DNA from 3 places in the Pseudoalteromonas sp. D15MCD-2 genome. Region 1 is predicted to be linked to each of the others. Evidence: predicted binding sites of a transcription regulator. Region 1 holds the regulator's gene; each other region holds the start of a gene.
What was found. Region 1 encodes FliA, which starts transcription of late flagellar genes. Its sites were predicted from a motif close to CTAAAGNTNNNNNNNNNNNNGCCGATA; they were not measured.

Region 1 (4,953 bases):
GTATCTTGTTTTACTTCACCGAAGTTACCAACGCCATGCAGTTCGTCTAATAAGCTGTCAAATTCATCATCGGTAATATCGTCACTATCACTGCTAATTGCTTCAGGAGCAGTCGCTGCTGGACCTTGCCCTTTGCCATGCAGTTCATCTAGTAAGCTTTCAAATTCGTCTTCGGTGATTTCGTCAATATTTTGAGGCTCAGCGCTGCTATCTGCAAGACCGCCGCCATCAAATAACATATCAAACGCAAACGGGTCATCTTCATCGATATTGTCTGTTGCTGTATCTGCTGTGACTTCAGGCGTATCAACAGCAGGCTCTTCAACTGCGGGTTCTTCAGGTGCAACTGCAACATCCTCTGCTACAGATAAGTCTTCACCTGCAAGCTCTTCTGCGGTTGGTGGCTGACTTAATTTATGAAGGACTTCTAATAGAGCTGGATCTGCAGGCTCTGGCTGTTCGCGATTTTGAATCGTAGCGAACATTTCGTTGATAGTATCGAGAGCCTGTAAAATTACGTCCATTAGTTCTGGTGTTACACTGCGTACACCTTGACGTAATAAATCGAAAACATTCTCTGCACCATGACACGCATCTACAAGCTCAGTCATACTTAAGAAGCCTGCACCACCTTTAACAGTATGGAAGCCTCTAAAAATGGCGTTTAATAGATCTTTGTCTTCTGGGTTGTTTTCAAGCTCGACTAATTGCTCTGACAAAAGCTCTAAGATTTCTCCTGCTTCAACAAGGAAATCCTGTAATATATCTTCATCGACTTCAAAGCTCATGCAGCTACTCTCCTCTTAGAAGCCCAGACTTGATAATAGATCATCGACTTCATCTTGTCCTGAGACAACATCATCGCGAGACTCTTTATCAATAATTGGCCCTTCAGGACCTGCTAGTGTGTCACTTGTTGCAGGTGCTTTTTCTATGGCCTGTTTTTCTTGTTGTTGATGACCATCTTCTTGACTGCCAAACACAGTTAAGAGATTAATTAAACTGTCTTCTACCTCTCGCACCAACTCAATAACACGGCGAATAACTTGTCCGGTTAAATCCTGATAATCCTGCGCCATCAGCACATTAGTCATCAAACCTTGGAGCTCATCGGTTTTGGTATGCGAGTTATTCATGAACTTATCTAAGCTATGACATAACGATTTAAATTCACCGAGTTCAATTTCTCGGTTCATTAAACGATCCCACGTAGGTTTGATTGCGGCAATTTCATCAGCAAGTTGTTGCGCTATTGGTAAACTTGCTTCAACCGCATCCATGGTTTTATTGGCGGCGCTTTCTGTCATTTCCATAACATAATTTAAGCGCTGCTTAGCGTCTGGGATCGCGTCGGTAGTTAAATCAGTGAGACGAGTATCTAGGTCAAAGTTTTTTAACGCTTCATGAAGCTGACGCGTCAATTTGCCGACTTCAGCAAACAACTCTGATTGTTCTTTTGATGCAGCGTCAAGAATGAGCTTATCTGCTTTTTCTTGTTCACCATTTTCAAGATACTCAACAAGTTGACGAGCTTGCTCTAAACTTATTTGAGGCGCAGCAAGTGCTGACATAAGCCTCTCCCCTTAGATTAACCTAAACGTTCAAACACTTTTTCCAATTTGGTTTTAAGTGTCGCAGCAGTGAATGGTTTAACGATATAGCCATTAACACCTGCTTGAGCAGCAGCAACAATTTGTTCTTTTTTCGCTTCAGCTGTCACCATTAATACAGGAATATGCTTAAGGCTATCATCAGCACGAATTGCACGTAACAAATCAATACCTTGCATACCAGGCATGTTCCAATCTGTTACAACAAAATCAAATTCTTGATTTTGTAGCATTGGCAATGCTGTTGAACCGTCGTCAGCTTCCTGCACATTGGTAAAACCTAAATCCCTTAATAGATTTTTAATGATACGTCTCATTGTAGAAAAATCATCAACAACAAGAATTTTCATGTTTTTATCCAAAACATCCTCCGGTGAGGTTTGAACCTTTATTTACTTACTACTAATTAATCCAGTCATTGATTTTTGCTTTGAGCTTAATCATCGCCTGACCATGTATTTGACTCACACGCGACTCGCTAACATCGAGTATGTGTCCTATTTCTTTTAAGTTCATTTCGTCGTTGTAGTACAAAGACAAAACGAGAGCATCTCTTTCTGGTAACGATTGGATAGCCGTTAATAGAGACTGGTTAAACCGCTCATTTTTAACGTTATTAAACGGTTTGTCTAGTCCTAAATCCTGACCTACTGGTGTGATGACGTCTTCATCTACACCTAAATCTTCAATACCTAATACTTTACTCGAATTTACATCATGTAGAATATGATGGTACTCATCTAGCGTAATATCAAGTTTTTCAGCGACTTCAGTATCTTTGGGCTCACGATTTAACGTGCTTTCTAATTCGGAAATGGTTTCAGCCACAAGGCGGGCATTTCGGTGAACTGAGCGTGGCGCCCAGTCACCTCTACGAATTTCGTCTAACATCGCACCACGAATACGAATTCCAGCGAAGGTTTCGAAACTAGCACCTTTGCTAGCATCAAAGTTTTTTGACGCTTCAATTAGGCCTATCATGCCTGATTGAATTAAATCATCGAGTTGCACACTGGCAGGTAAACGAGCAATTAGATGGCACGCCACTTTTTTGACTAAAGAGGCATGTTTTTCGACAATCGCATTTAAATTCTGTGCTGATTGATATCCCATCGCTTTATTCACCGATGTTGTCATAGTTAGCCGTTTACTAGTTTTTCAATAAAAAATTCTAAATGGCCAGACGGTTGATTAGGGATCGGCCACTTAACTGCTTTTGTTGCTAATGTTTTAAACGCCACCGCTGCCGGTGAGTTCGGGAATAATTCAACAATCACCTTTTGACGTCGCGTAGATTTACGCATGTTCTCGTCATAAGGAATGGTTGCTACCAACTCCATTGAAACATCTAAAAAACGATCCGTTACTTTTGAAAGTTTAGCAAATAATTCTTGCCCTTCACGCAAACTGCGCACCATATTGGCAACAATTTTAAATTTATATACGCCATGCTCACGGCTAAGCACTTTAATAAGTGCGTAAGCATCAGTAATTGAGGTAGGTTCATCGCATACAACCACAACAACGTCTTGGGCTGCACGAGAAAAGCTTAATACCATGTCAGAAATACCTGCGGCGGTATCAACAATTAATATATCAAATTCGGTGTTTAACTCGCTAAAAGCGCGAATAAGGCCTGCATGCTCAGATGGCGTTAATTCAACCATACTTTGTGAACCAGACGTCGCTGGTACAATTTTGATGCCCGCAGGGCCTTCAACAAGAATTTCGTCAAGCTCACACTCGCCTGACAAAACATGAGATAAATTACGTTCAACACGAAGGCCAAGCATTACGTCACAGTTTGCCAAACCTAAATCGGCATCTAATACTAATACACGATTTCCTTGCTGACCTAATGCGATTGCGGTATTGAGTGAAACGTTGGTTTTACCCACTCCACCTTTACCGCCAGTAACAGCGATAACTTTAACGCCACTATTATTATTTTGATTCATTTTGCGCAGGCCGCTTGCTTGATCTAATACTGTGTTAATCATACATCCCTACTGTGTTCGACGCTACTGCTTGACGTCTTGAATGTTGTGCTTTTGCTCGTTTTAAATACAATTGTTCAGCTTTTTTCACTAGTTTTTCAGCATTCGCTACGCGAATATCCTCAGGAACGCGCTGACCGTTAGTAAGATACCCTATTGGCAGGCGATTTTGAATCGCTATGCTAATAATCTCACCTAAACTTAAAGATTCATCCAATTTAGTGAAGATACAGCCACTTAGGTGAACCTTTTTAAAGTGTCTTACGGTTTCTTGCAACACATTTATCTGTGCTGTAGCACTTAATACTAAATAACTACGAATATCAACACGCTGATTACGCATTAGGGTATTTAACTGCTCAGTTAAACGTAAATCACGTTGGCTCATACCCGCTGTGTCTATTAATACTAGACGCTTATTACGTAAATGGTATAACACTTCAGCTAATTCATTCGCATCTTTTACCTGCTTAACACCACAGCCAATAATACGACCATAAGTAGCCAATTGTTCGTAGGCACCAATTCTGTAGGTATCAGTGGTGATCAACGCCACTTTATCAGCACCATATTTTTGTGCACCCAGTGCAGCTAATTTTGCAACTGTGGTTGTTTTACCAACGCCTGTTGGACCCACTAACGCAAATACACCGCCTTGACGCAGAATTTCGTTATTAGTGGTATGCATTTGGTTTTCAACCATTTGCAGAAGTGCTTGCCACGCTTGTTGACGTGATACGTCGTCAGGAATGAAACAAGCCATTTGCTCTGCAACATCACGTTCAATACCCATACCTGCTAAGCGGTCAATCATACATGCACGAGTCGGATCACGGCGTGCCATATCTTGTTGCATTAAGCCAGATACTTGGTGTTCAAGTAATTGACGAATCGCATTCATTTCTTCACGCATGGTCGTCATTTCTGATTGATTCGCAGGTGCTGAGTTTTTGTGCTCGGCTGGTGAATCTAAATCATCAAAACCAGAATCTAAGTCGTCATCAAAACCTAAGCTATGTGCTTGAGTTTGTACACGAGGTGCTGCTTGCTGTTGATAACGAGGAGCTTGCTTATATTCAGGCTGTTGCTGCTCAAAGCTTGGCTCTTTTGGTTGATAGTGTTCACTCGTATCAATACCAGATTGACTAAACATTGACGCAAGCTCTGGCGAACGAGGGCGTGGGGCTTGACGCTCAAGTAACGCTTGTAGGCTATCAGCAACTTTCGCTTGCGGCTCAGGTTTAGCACGCATTGGCTCAGGTTTAACAAAGTTATGCTGTGGAGCAGGTGCTGATTGTGCCACTGCTGATTGTGCCACTGCTGATTGTGCCACTGCTGGTTTAGCT
Region 2 (4,953 bases), 2.3 Mb from region 1:
TGCAAGCACCTCTTCGTTTCCGCTCGACTTGCATGTGTTAGGCCTGCCGCCAGCGTTCAATCTGAGCCATGATCAAACTCTTCAATTAAAAGTTTTTTGAAACCGAAGTTTCGTGCTCAATGAATTCTGAATTTTGATTCTTTCGAATCGAATTGACTGTGCTGAAACAAGTAAACTTGTTTCCGTTGGTCACTCAGTTCAATTGAGACTCTAAATTTGTTTGCGTCATCTAGCGAACTAGAATCTGCTGTTAGAACTCAATCTGTACGAGTGCCCACACAGATGATTGCTTTATATTGTTAAAGAACGTTGCGACGTTGTCGCTAGGGATGCGTATAATACATCCTTAATTTTTCGAGTCAACACTTAATTTCAAACTTTCTTTCGATTATTTGAAACCGAAGTTTTACTTAACTCTCTGCTACGTTGTTCAGCATCTTTCGTTGCTGCCCGCCGTGTCAGTGGGGTCGCATTATAGGGAGATCCAAAAACAGATCAACACTTTTTTTCGATCTTTTTACTGTTCGCTCAAAAAGCGAACTAAATTTACCGAAAACAGCAAAAACGGTCGCTATTATGGCTGTTTTTTAAGCCAATATTCATAATTTAATGCAAATTTCATTGCTATGTTCATTTAACTCGTTAAGATAGCAAGTTCACAATGTTAAATTAATGTTTATTTCTTGTTTATTGGTAGATCAAAATGAAATTACCCGATCAAAAATCTTTTCTTTTCTCCGTTATTCTTGCTGTTTTAGGTTTTGTGGTTGTTAAGTTCGCACTTGCAAGCTTAGCTTTAGACCCAGCATTGCTATTTGGTGCAGGCTTATTAATTGGTGCTTTAGTTATTGCAGCACTTTCATCAGCGTCAAGTGAGGAGGCCGAAGTAAAAACAAAAACACTTTATGTTGGCAACCTACCTTATCGTGCTAATGAAGGTGTTGTTCGTGCTTTATTCGAAGAACAAGGCAAAGTTTTCAATGTACGTTTATTAAAAGATAAAAATACAGGTAAACGTCGTGGCTTTGGTTTTGTTGAAATGGCTGAAGCTGATGCAGATAAAGCAATCAATCAATTAAATGATAGCGAATTCCAACAACGTACTTTAAAAGTGCGTGAAGCAAAACAAAAACAAGAGAACGAAGCTAACAGCTTTCGTGAGGGATCTGATCAGTCAGCGTAATAAGCTCAACGCTTAATTGCGAATGACCAATAGGAGCCGTTGCATAATAGTGCAGCGGCTTTTTTTTATCTGTAGTAAGAGTAAAGCCTCGTAGAGCAATTAAACTTTCAACGCGCTTAGCAATCGCTTTGCCTGAGTCAATAAGGAAGATCTGTTGTTTATAGTAGTCACTAATCGCTCTGGCTAGTAATGGAAAGTGTGTACAGCCAAGTACCAATACATCTATATCTTCTGCTATCGCTAAATCACTCAATACATTCTCAAGCTTTGCTTCATTGATTTTCTGCGTATGAAATAGTGTTTCAGCAATTTCTACCAGCTCAGTTGAGCCATATAAGCTCACTTGTGTGTCTTGGCTATGATTACTAATTAAGTTTGCAGTATAGCGACTCTTGATGGTTGATGGTGTTGCCAGTAAACCAATATGTTTGCTGTTACTTATAGCGCAAGCGGGTTTTATCGCAGGTACTACCCCGACAACTTCTATATTTGTGTGCTGGCGAATAGTTTCTAAGGCAGAGGTAGAGGCGGTATTACACGCAATAACTAGGATATCAACGTTTAAGTTTGCTGTTTCGATAAACTGTAGTAGCGCAAAAAGGCGGGCTATGATCGTTTGCTGACTTTGCGCGCCATAAGGCAATAAAGCATTGTCCATAAAATAACTATAATCAGCATCTGGGATCAATACTTGGATCTGTTCAAGTACGGTTGTTCCACCTATACCAGAATCAAACACCATTATATGAACTGACAAACTGCTTACCTCGGATCATCAAAGGTCAGCAGTTTGCCATGCAGCTTTATAAAAAGAAAGAAAGGACTAAGCCTCTTCTTCTGTTGCCGAGCGAAGCTTATTCATTTGCTCAAACATTGCTTTGGTATAATCCACCAGCTTACTGACTTCTTCTTTATCTTGGTTTAACCATTGTAAGATGCCAGCCAGTTCATTTTGCAAACCAATGTCACCCGCTTTATTAAACGCCTGTTTCAAGTCGTCATTAAATGGCGCTATTTTCTCAGCAACTTCTTTTTCAGGGGCTGGTTTATATTCTTCATAGCCTTTAATCGCTGCTACTGTTTTGGTTTGTTTCAGATCCATCGTAAAGCCAACGAGTTGCTCGTTACCTAAGTTAAGCTCTTTAGCTTGTTCAAAGGCATCTTCTAATGAACCAGAGAAGAATGTTTCGCTAACACTCTGCAAATCTTCCATCAATTCATTGATAGCTTGCTGCTCTTGCTCATTTAAATCACCATTGACCGACATCGAGAATGATAAATCTCGTGATTGCGAAGACTCACTGACAAAGGCTTCGTTGTCGCCATTTTTGCTATAACTGCTTGCAGACTTACTTTCGTATGCATCAGCAAAGCTAATACTTACTTCGTCACCTTCAGCGGTGGTGAAAGTGTACTCTGCGTTATTACTTAAACTGATGTATTGAGCTTGGCTTACTGAAACCGCATTAGGTTTAGGATTGAACAAGTCTTCTTCTAATTCATCAATACCTTTAAAGATACCTTCTTTAGACTTTTCGATACCCTCTTCGATGTCATCGTTAAGAATACCTGACTCTTTAAGCTCATCATACGCATCGTCGATGCCCATTTGCACACCTTTACGTGCATCACCTAGCATGCCTTTGAGTTTTTCATCATCAGCACCATCGGCTTTTGCTTTACGAAGTGCGCCGCCAACAAAGTCGAGTACGTTTTTCACGATCTCTTCAAAGTCGAACAAGGGTTTATCTTTTTTCTCTTCGGCTTTAGGTAAACCTAGTGCCTCAGCAAGTTTATCATCAAGAACTTTTGCCGCGAGCTCTCTGCCGCGTTGCTGATAACTATCTTGACGATTTTGAATGGTAGGCTGCTGCAGTGCCTGTTTACCATTGTATTTATTCACATTTGTATTAGGCATATAGCCTAGGTTGCCAATTTTCATGATCCGACTCCATGTTATGGTTAACTCATTATCGGCCAAAAACCACAAAACTTAAGTTTTTTGTATAAAAAAACGACACTAAAATAAATAACAAAACTAGACAAATCCTCAGCGCTCCCTACAATAGCGCCGTTATAAAGCTAAGAGATAAAAGGTAATCAGCCATGGCGGTTATAAAAATTGATACAACTCAATACGATGCACAATTGAGTGAGAAAGAGCAGCGCATCACCTCACAGTTTCGACGTTTTGGGGTCGAAAAATTAGAAGTGTTCAGCTCTGATCCTATTCATTACCGCCAACGTGCAGAGTTTCGTGTTTGGCATGAAGGTGAAGACCTGTTTCACATCATGTTTGATCAACAAACTAAAGAAAAGATCCGCGTTGATGAGTTTGACCCTGCAGCACCTTTAGTGGGTGAAGTGATGCAAGCGATGATCGAAAACTTAAAAGGCAATGAAGTTCTGCGCCGTAAGCTGTTTCAAATCGATTACCTTTCAAGCTTAAGTGGTGAGATCCTTGTTAGCTTGTTGTATCACAAACAACTAGATGAGCAGTGGCTACAAGCAATTAAAGAGCTTAAAGCAAAACTGAGCACACAGTTTAAGATTGATTTTATTGGTCGTGCTCGTAAGCAAAAAGAAGTGATTGGTAATGACTATGTTATCGAGCGTTTAAACGTAAACGGTAAAGAGCTTATTTATCAACAAGTCGAAAATAGCTTTACGCAACCGAATGCTAAAGTAAACATCAAGATGCTAGAGTGGGCACAAGCCCTTTGCCAACCACTCAATAATGACTTACTGGAGTTATATTGTGGGAATGGTAACTTTTCGATTGCTCTTGCAGGCTCATTCGACCGCGTATTAGCCACTGAGATTTCAAAATCATCGGTTTACTCAGCGCAATACAATATCGCACAGAACAAGGTTGAGAACTTAGATATCATTCGTATGTCGAGTGAAGAGTTCACCCAAGCAATGAAAGGCGAACGTACTTTCTCTCGTTTAGATGGTATAGACCTGAAAAGCTATAACTGCCAAACAATTTTAGTGGATCCACCACGTGCAGGCATGGACACGCTAACGTGTGACCTAGTTGCGAACTACGACAATATTATTTATATCTCGTGTAACCCAGATACCTTAGAGCGTGACCTTGATCACTTATGCAAAACCCATGAAGTAAAACGTTTTGCGATTTTTGACCAATTCCCTTACACCCACCACATCGAATCAGGTGTGTTTTTACAACGTAAATAAAATCAATCTGCCAGCGCAGCAAATAGCGCTGGCAACTGCTGCTCGCTGTATACAGCTATATTATTGTCGGTTAACAGCTTTGCAGTTAATCCCATCCCTGAAATTTTCTTTCCTGAATGACTACCATCGTAAATAGTATTGCGACCACATGAAGGGCTTGATTCTTTTAACAGCGCATAGCGAATGCCCTGCTTTTTGCAAAGCTTAAGTGCTTGTTCTGCGCCATAAGCAAACTGTACTGTGACATCTTGTGCATCTTTGGTAAGTACTCTACCCGCTTTGATTTCTGCAGGCGGCCTTGGTGTAGGTAAGCCACCAGCTACTTCAGGGCAGAATGCAACGAGCCTTCCTTGCTGTTTAAGAGTTTCTAAACCAGGATGGAGTAAATTTTGCGATTGCCCGTCATAACGAACAGGATTTCCTAACAAACAGCTTGAAACTAATAGTTTTTGCATTTGCTTTACCAACAAAAAAGCTCCGCGAACGGAGCTTTCTATTAAATTCAACTAACTAAGCTTATTTATCAGCTAGGTAGTTAATTAAGTCTGCCATGCTCTTCGCATCGC
Region 3 (4,953 bases), 350 kb from region 1:
TTTAGTGGGTATTTCTTCTGGTGCTGCAGTAGTTGCGGCAAAACGCCTTGCTGAAAAACCTGAAAACGCAGACAAGAACATTGTGGTAATTTTACCAAGTGCGACTGAGCGTTACTTATCTAGCCCATTATTTGCTGAAGAGTTCAGCGATAAAGAGCTTGTTCAGTAACCACTAAGAATCTCTTAGTTGTTAAAAAAGGATGCAAACACGCATCCTTTTTTATTATCTACAATAAATAAAACCAATAATTTTACCGAGTTAACTTTACATCATGCTCATTTAGTCACACACTTAATTTTAAGTTCACTCGTAAAACTACAACAATGAAAAATATACTTTTAACTATTATCCTTCTAAGTAGCAGCATTCTTTTCGGTTGCGGTTCTGAAGACGCACCAAAGGGCGAAAAAAACACCCCAGGTAATGTAGCGACTCTCTATTTTGATGCTTTATACAACCAAAACGATTTAAATCTTGCGATGGAATATGCCACGCCTAAAATGGCGAGAATTATGAAATCTTATGGCACCGCTGGGCAGTTCGCACGTAACCTGGTTAATATGCAATACGATGAAGTGGTGATTGAAGTCGATATGACTAACATGAGTCTACGCGAACAATATGGCGATAAAGCTAACATCAATTTGATTTTTACGGGTTATTTTAATGGTAAGAAAATTGATGATATGCGCAGTGTGAAAATGATGCGTAAAAAAGGCAAGTGGTACATTGAAAAAATTAATGCCGATCCATTTGCGCGATAATTAATTACGAAAACTAAAAAAGGGCCTGAAGGGCCCTTTTTTTTGAAAGAGTATTACTGCAGAACAGTATGGATATTACTCTTCGTCAAACTCTTGATGTTGACGCTGTGCAGGACGCGCTAAGATTTCAACGTAAAACGATGTAAGCTGTTTTGCTTCGATATCGCTAATACATTTATTAATCTCTGCCACGTGAACGACATTGGCCTCATCCGCTGATTCACCAAACTTACAGTCAAACGCCCAATAGTCGGCGCCTGCTGGGAGTGTTTTATTACGCTCACGTTTTAAGTATTTTTTTACTTCGTGCTTGGCTGCATCAACCATACGAGGATATTTAATTTTCTCGTGGTTTAGCGTGAATGTTTTCTTCATTATAGTCCTAGTAACTTGGTTCAATGACAATGGCATAAAGCCATAGACTGCTATTATAACAAGCACATCTTAATTTAGCTGTACTTTTTGCAGTTTTACTTAAATATAAGTCTATTCTTAGCTTATTCTTAGTGTATTCGAAGTCTATGACATTTCGATTAAGCCACTTATACCTAAGCTGTAGCTAAATGAAGAGGTTGATGTATCGCCTCGTCAGTAAGGCTATCATAAAATGCAGCTGCATCGATTTGTGGGCGCTCAACGGGTTTATTTTTTTCATAAAAGCGTTTTCTAACTGCAGGCTCACAGTTATCAATCACTTCTAGCGGCACATGTTGCTTATCATCACGAACATTCAGTGGCTCTGGGTTTAAACAATGACGTAATCTGATGTCTGATAAACCACCTTGCAATAGTCTAAGTGCATTTTCTTGCCCAATCAGCATATCAAACTGTTCGGGAGCTAATGGTTGTGTGGGGCCTGCACCTAACTCGGTGCGCAAAGCAGATTCAGATACTTCAGGGTTGCTTAATTCAGTTTTTGGCAGGTGAAACTGGCTAAAATCGAGCGCATCATGAGAAAGCATAGCTAGTAATAAAGCAAATTCTCCAGAGCGGTGCTCGTGAACACTTTTATTTAGACGATTATCGAGTTGGCTCTCTGTGAGCAACAAATCATCAATTTGCATAGTCTTTAGCCAAATAGTTTCTTGATTAACCAGTTATCGGCATTTATGCATTTTTCTTTAGTTTTTTTCTTTACTTAAATAATAAGTTTGCTATTATCAGCGCCGTTGCATTGGAGGGGTTCCCGAGCGGCCAAAGGGATCAGACTGTAAATCTGACGGCTCAGCCTTCGCTGGTTCGAATCCAGCTCCCTCCACCACTTTCCTTCTTAGAAAAGTGGGGCCAAATGCAATAGTAAAAATTTGTGTGGAGGGGTTCCCGAGCGGCCAAAGGGATCAGACTGTAAATCTGACGGCTCAGCCTTCGCTGGTTCGAATCCAGCTCCCTCCACCACTCTTTACTCTTTCTAGCTTTACTCTTTCTAGCTTTACTCTTTCTAGCTTTACTCTTTCTAGCTTTACTCTTTCTAGCTTTACTCTTTCTAGCTTTACTCTTTCTAGCTTTACTCTTTCTAGCTTTACTCTTTCTAGCTTTACTCTTTCTAGCTTTACTCTTTCTAGCTTTACTCTTTCTAGCTTTACTCTCGCTAACTTTACTCTCGCTAACTTTACTCTCGCTAACTTTACTCTCGCTAACTTTACTCTCGCTAACTTTACTCTCGCTAACTTTACTCTCGCTAACTTTACTCTCGCTAACTTTACTCTCGCTAACTTTACTCTCGCTAACTTTACTCTCGCTAACTTTACTCTCGCTAACTTTACTCTCGCTAACTTTACTCTCGCTAACTTTACTCTCGCTAACTTTACTCTCGCTAACTTAAGCTACCAACTCAAACTACTTCCATTTGCTTTTAACCATTGCTCGGCTTTTTTATAATTTGGATAAAACTGGTTCACACGTTGCCAAAACTTAGCGCTATGGTTCATATGTAAAAGATGCGCAAGCTCATGTACAACCACATAATCAATCACCCAGGTTGGCGCACTTGCTAAATGTAAATTAAAAGTCAGCTCGCGGCGTTTATTACAACTGCCCCAACGACGTTTATAATGTTGAATTTTAAGCTTTGTCGGTAATGTTTCTGACATCTGCAAACAATAATCATGAACACGCATTTCAATATAGCTTTCAAGCTTTTCATGTAAAAACTGCTCAAGCAAAGCTAGGTAGTTAGCTTCTTGATGTTTGACGCGTGATGATATTGATAAGGTAAGCTGAGACTGTGCATCTTGTTGCCACATGCTTTTCGGGCCTTTAGCGAATACTATCGGCACGTTTTGCCCAAACAACTTAATAGTGGCGTTTACTAATGGTAGTTGACGGCGTTCAGCATGAATGGATTGTTTTGCTATTTGTTCAGCGACCCAATCTTGCTTGGTCTTTAGCCAAGCATCTATTTCAGTTTGTGGAACATAAAAAGGCGCATAAACGGTCAATTTCTGCTTGGCAACTTTAATTGCGACGGTTGTTCTGCGCTTACTACGCTTTAGGGTGTAATCCAACAAAGGTCAGCCAATTCGATTAATAAAAATAAGAGATTCCATTTTACCCTGCTAAATAGCTGCTAATCTATAAAGATGACTCAAAAATAAGTTTTCACCTTTATGCCTGACAAACCATGTTGTAGTTATACCTCACCAACAGGTAACAAGTGCCAAGAAACAGATATGGGCTCTGGATTTTGCTTTTGGCATGATAGTAAATTTGATAAATCAGGGCTAGATCTAACCCAAAAATTAGAGCGCTATGCAAAAAAAGGTGGCTTATTAGAAGGCCTGCAATTGCAAAGAGCGAACCTTTCAGGACTTAACTTAATAAAGCAGGATGACGAAGAAGGTTATGATCTCTCCTATTGTAATTTTTATCGTGCGAATTTAACGGGCGCTCACCTATTTAATAATAAAATCGCCAATGCTTCATTAATGAAAGCTAATTTACATAGCGCGAGTTTGCATTACTGTGATTTAAAAAATACCAACTTACTAGGTATTAAGCTCAACGACAGCAGAATTGATAATATCGAATTGGGTAACCAATTATTACAAGAAGCGGCTGCATTTAAAGCTCGTAAAAATAAGCAGCATGATGAAGCACGAGACTTATTTGAGCAATCTGAAGAAATATATCGCAATTTAAGAAAAGCCTCTGAACATCAAGGGCTTTTTGAGCTCGCCGGTAACTTCACCTACAAAGAATTAAGAATGCGTCATGCGCAATACCGAAAAGGCTCAACCAAGCAAATTACTTCTAGCTTTATAGATATGTTATGTGGTTATGGCGAAAAGCCCGAAAATGTCATTCGCTTTAGTCTGTCACTCATTATTTGCTGTGCATTTTGTTATTTCTTATTCGGGGTTAGTTATCAAGATTCTGTGATGCAACTGAGCTTTGAAAACTCATTTCAAAGCAATTTGTCGGCCTTACTGAATAGTTTTTATTTCAGCGTGGTGACTTTTACAACGCTTGGCTATGGTGACATTACGCCAATAGGTTTTTCGAGGTTAATCGCAGCCATAGAAGCATTTTGTGGTAGCTTCTCGCTCGCTTTATTCGTCGTTGTTTTTGTAAAGCGCATGACTCGCTAACGCATGATGTATGAACCCTTATGCTCTTTTGCCTGATACATTTTTTTGTCGGCACGATTAATTAACTCTTCAGCATCTACTGTGCTATCAAGCGGTGCTGCAATAAGACCAAAGCTTAAATGCAGCTCAGGGTATTGTTGTTCAAATGCGGCTATAAGTTTTTCGCAAATACTAAAAGCGCTATCTAACTCGCAATCAGGTAAAATGATACAAAACTCATCCCCTCCATAGCGGCACGGTATATCAATCTCGCGAATATTTTCAAGTAAGTATTGCCCTATATATTTAAGGACTTCGTCGCCTTTTAAATGCCCTTGTGTGTCATTCACTGACTTAAAGTCATCAAGATCAAAATAAACAACCGTTAATGGTGATTTGTGACGTCTGGCTCTGGCAAGGTCGCGTTGTAATAGCTCTTGCATGACACGCCGGTTGTAGAGGTTGGTGAGTGGGTCGAGTTTAGCGAGTTTCTCTAGTTCTTGAGTGCGCTGAGCAACTTTTTCTTCAAGGCCTTTTGCATACACTTCGGTGCGGCGTTTCGCATTTTCAATTTCGCCCACTAAGCTGTCGATATAAGTATCAAAGACCAAGGTCGTATCAA

Region 2: a site for FliA is predicted at 3,155-3,181, ahead of AADY36_RS01575 (DUF5610 domain-containing protein). Genes of this name have one in related genera too.
Region 3: a site for FliA is predicted at 1,864-1,890, ahead of AADY36_RS10445 (VC2046/SO_2500 family protein). Genes of this name have one in related genera too.

The regions. Positions count from the first base shown of each region.
Region 1 covers NZ_JBCFQE010000001.1:2,633,565-2,638,517, forward strand. Annotated here, with positions in the region: gene AADY36_RS12080 (chemotaxis protein CheA) at 1-788, opposite strand, end outside; gene AADY36_RS12085 (protein phosphatase CheZ) at 804-1,571, opposite strand; gene cheY (chemotaxis response regulator CheY) at 1,589-1,972, opposite strand; gene AADY36_RS12095 (RNA polymerase sigma factor FliA) at 2,013-2,723, opposite strand; gene AADY36_RS12100 (MinD/ParA family ATP-binding protein) at 2,750-3,610, opposite strand; gene flhF (flagellar biosynthesis protein FlhF) at 3,603-4,953, opposite strand, start outside.
Region 2 covers NZ_JBCFQE010000001.1:351,082-356,034, reverse strand. Annotated here, with positions in the region: rRNA gene AADY36_RS01590 (16S ribosomal RNA) at 1-88, opposite strand, end outside; gene AADY36_RS01585 (RNA recognition motif domain-containing protein) at 704-1,183, shown strand; gene murI (glutamate racemase) at 1,146-1,940, opposite strand; gene AADY36_RS01575 (DUF5610 domain-containing protein) at 2,007-3,125, opposite strand; gene trmA (tRNA (uridine(54)-C5)-methyltransferase TrmA) at 3,290-4,387, shown strand; gene AADY36_RS01565 (DUF523 domain-containing protein) at 4,390-4,842, opposite strand; gene AADY36_RS01560 (thiol:disulfide interchange protein DsbA/DsbL) at 4,904-4,953, opposite strand, start outside.
Region 3 covers NZ_JBCFQE010000001.1:2,278,767-2,283,719, forward strand. Annotated here, with positions in the region: gene cysK (cysteine synthase A) at 1-169, shown strand, start outside; gene AADY36_RS10435 (hypothetical protein) at 325-765, shown strand; gene AADY36_RS10440 (DUF6172 family protein) at 841-1,140, opposite strand; gene AADY36_RS10445 (VC2046/SO_2500 family protein) at 1,314-1,829, opposite strand; tRNA gene AADY36_RS10450 (tRNA-Tyr) at 1,942-2,026, shown strand; tRNA gene AADY36_RS10455 (tRNA-Tyr) at 2,076-2,160, shown strand; partial or broken gene AADY36_RS20865 (pentapeptide repeat-containing protein) at 2,124-2,360, opposite strand; partial or broken gene AADY36_RS20870 (pentapeptide repeat-containing protein) at 2,365-2,643, shown strand; gene AADY36_RS10460 (M48 family metallopeptidase) at 2,589-3,269, opposite strand; gene AADY36_RS10465 (ion channel) at 3,372-4,352, shown strand; gene AADY36_RS10470 (GGDEF domain-containing protein) at 4,349-4,953, opposite strand, start outside.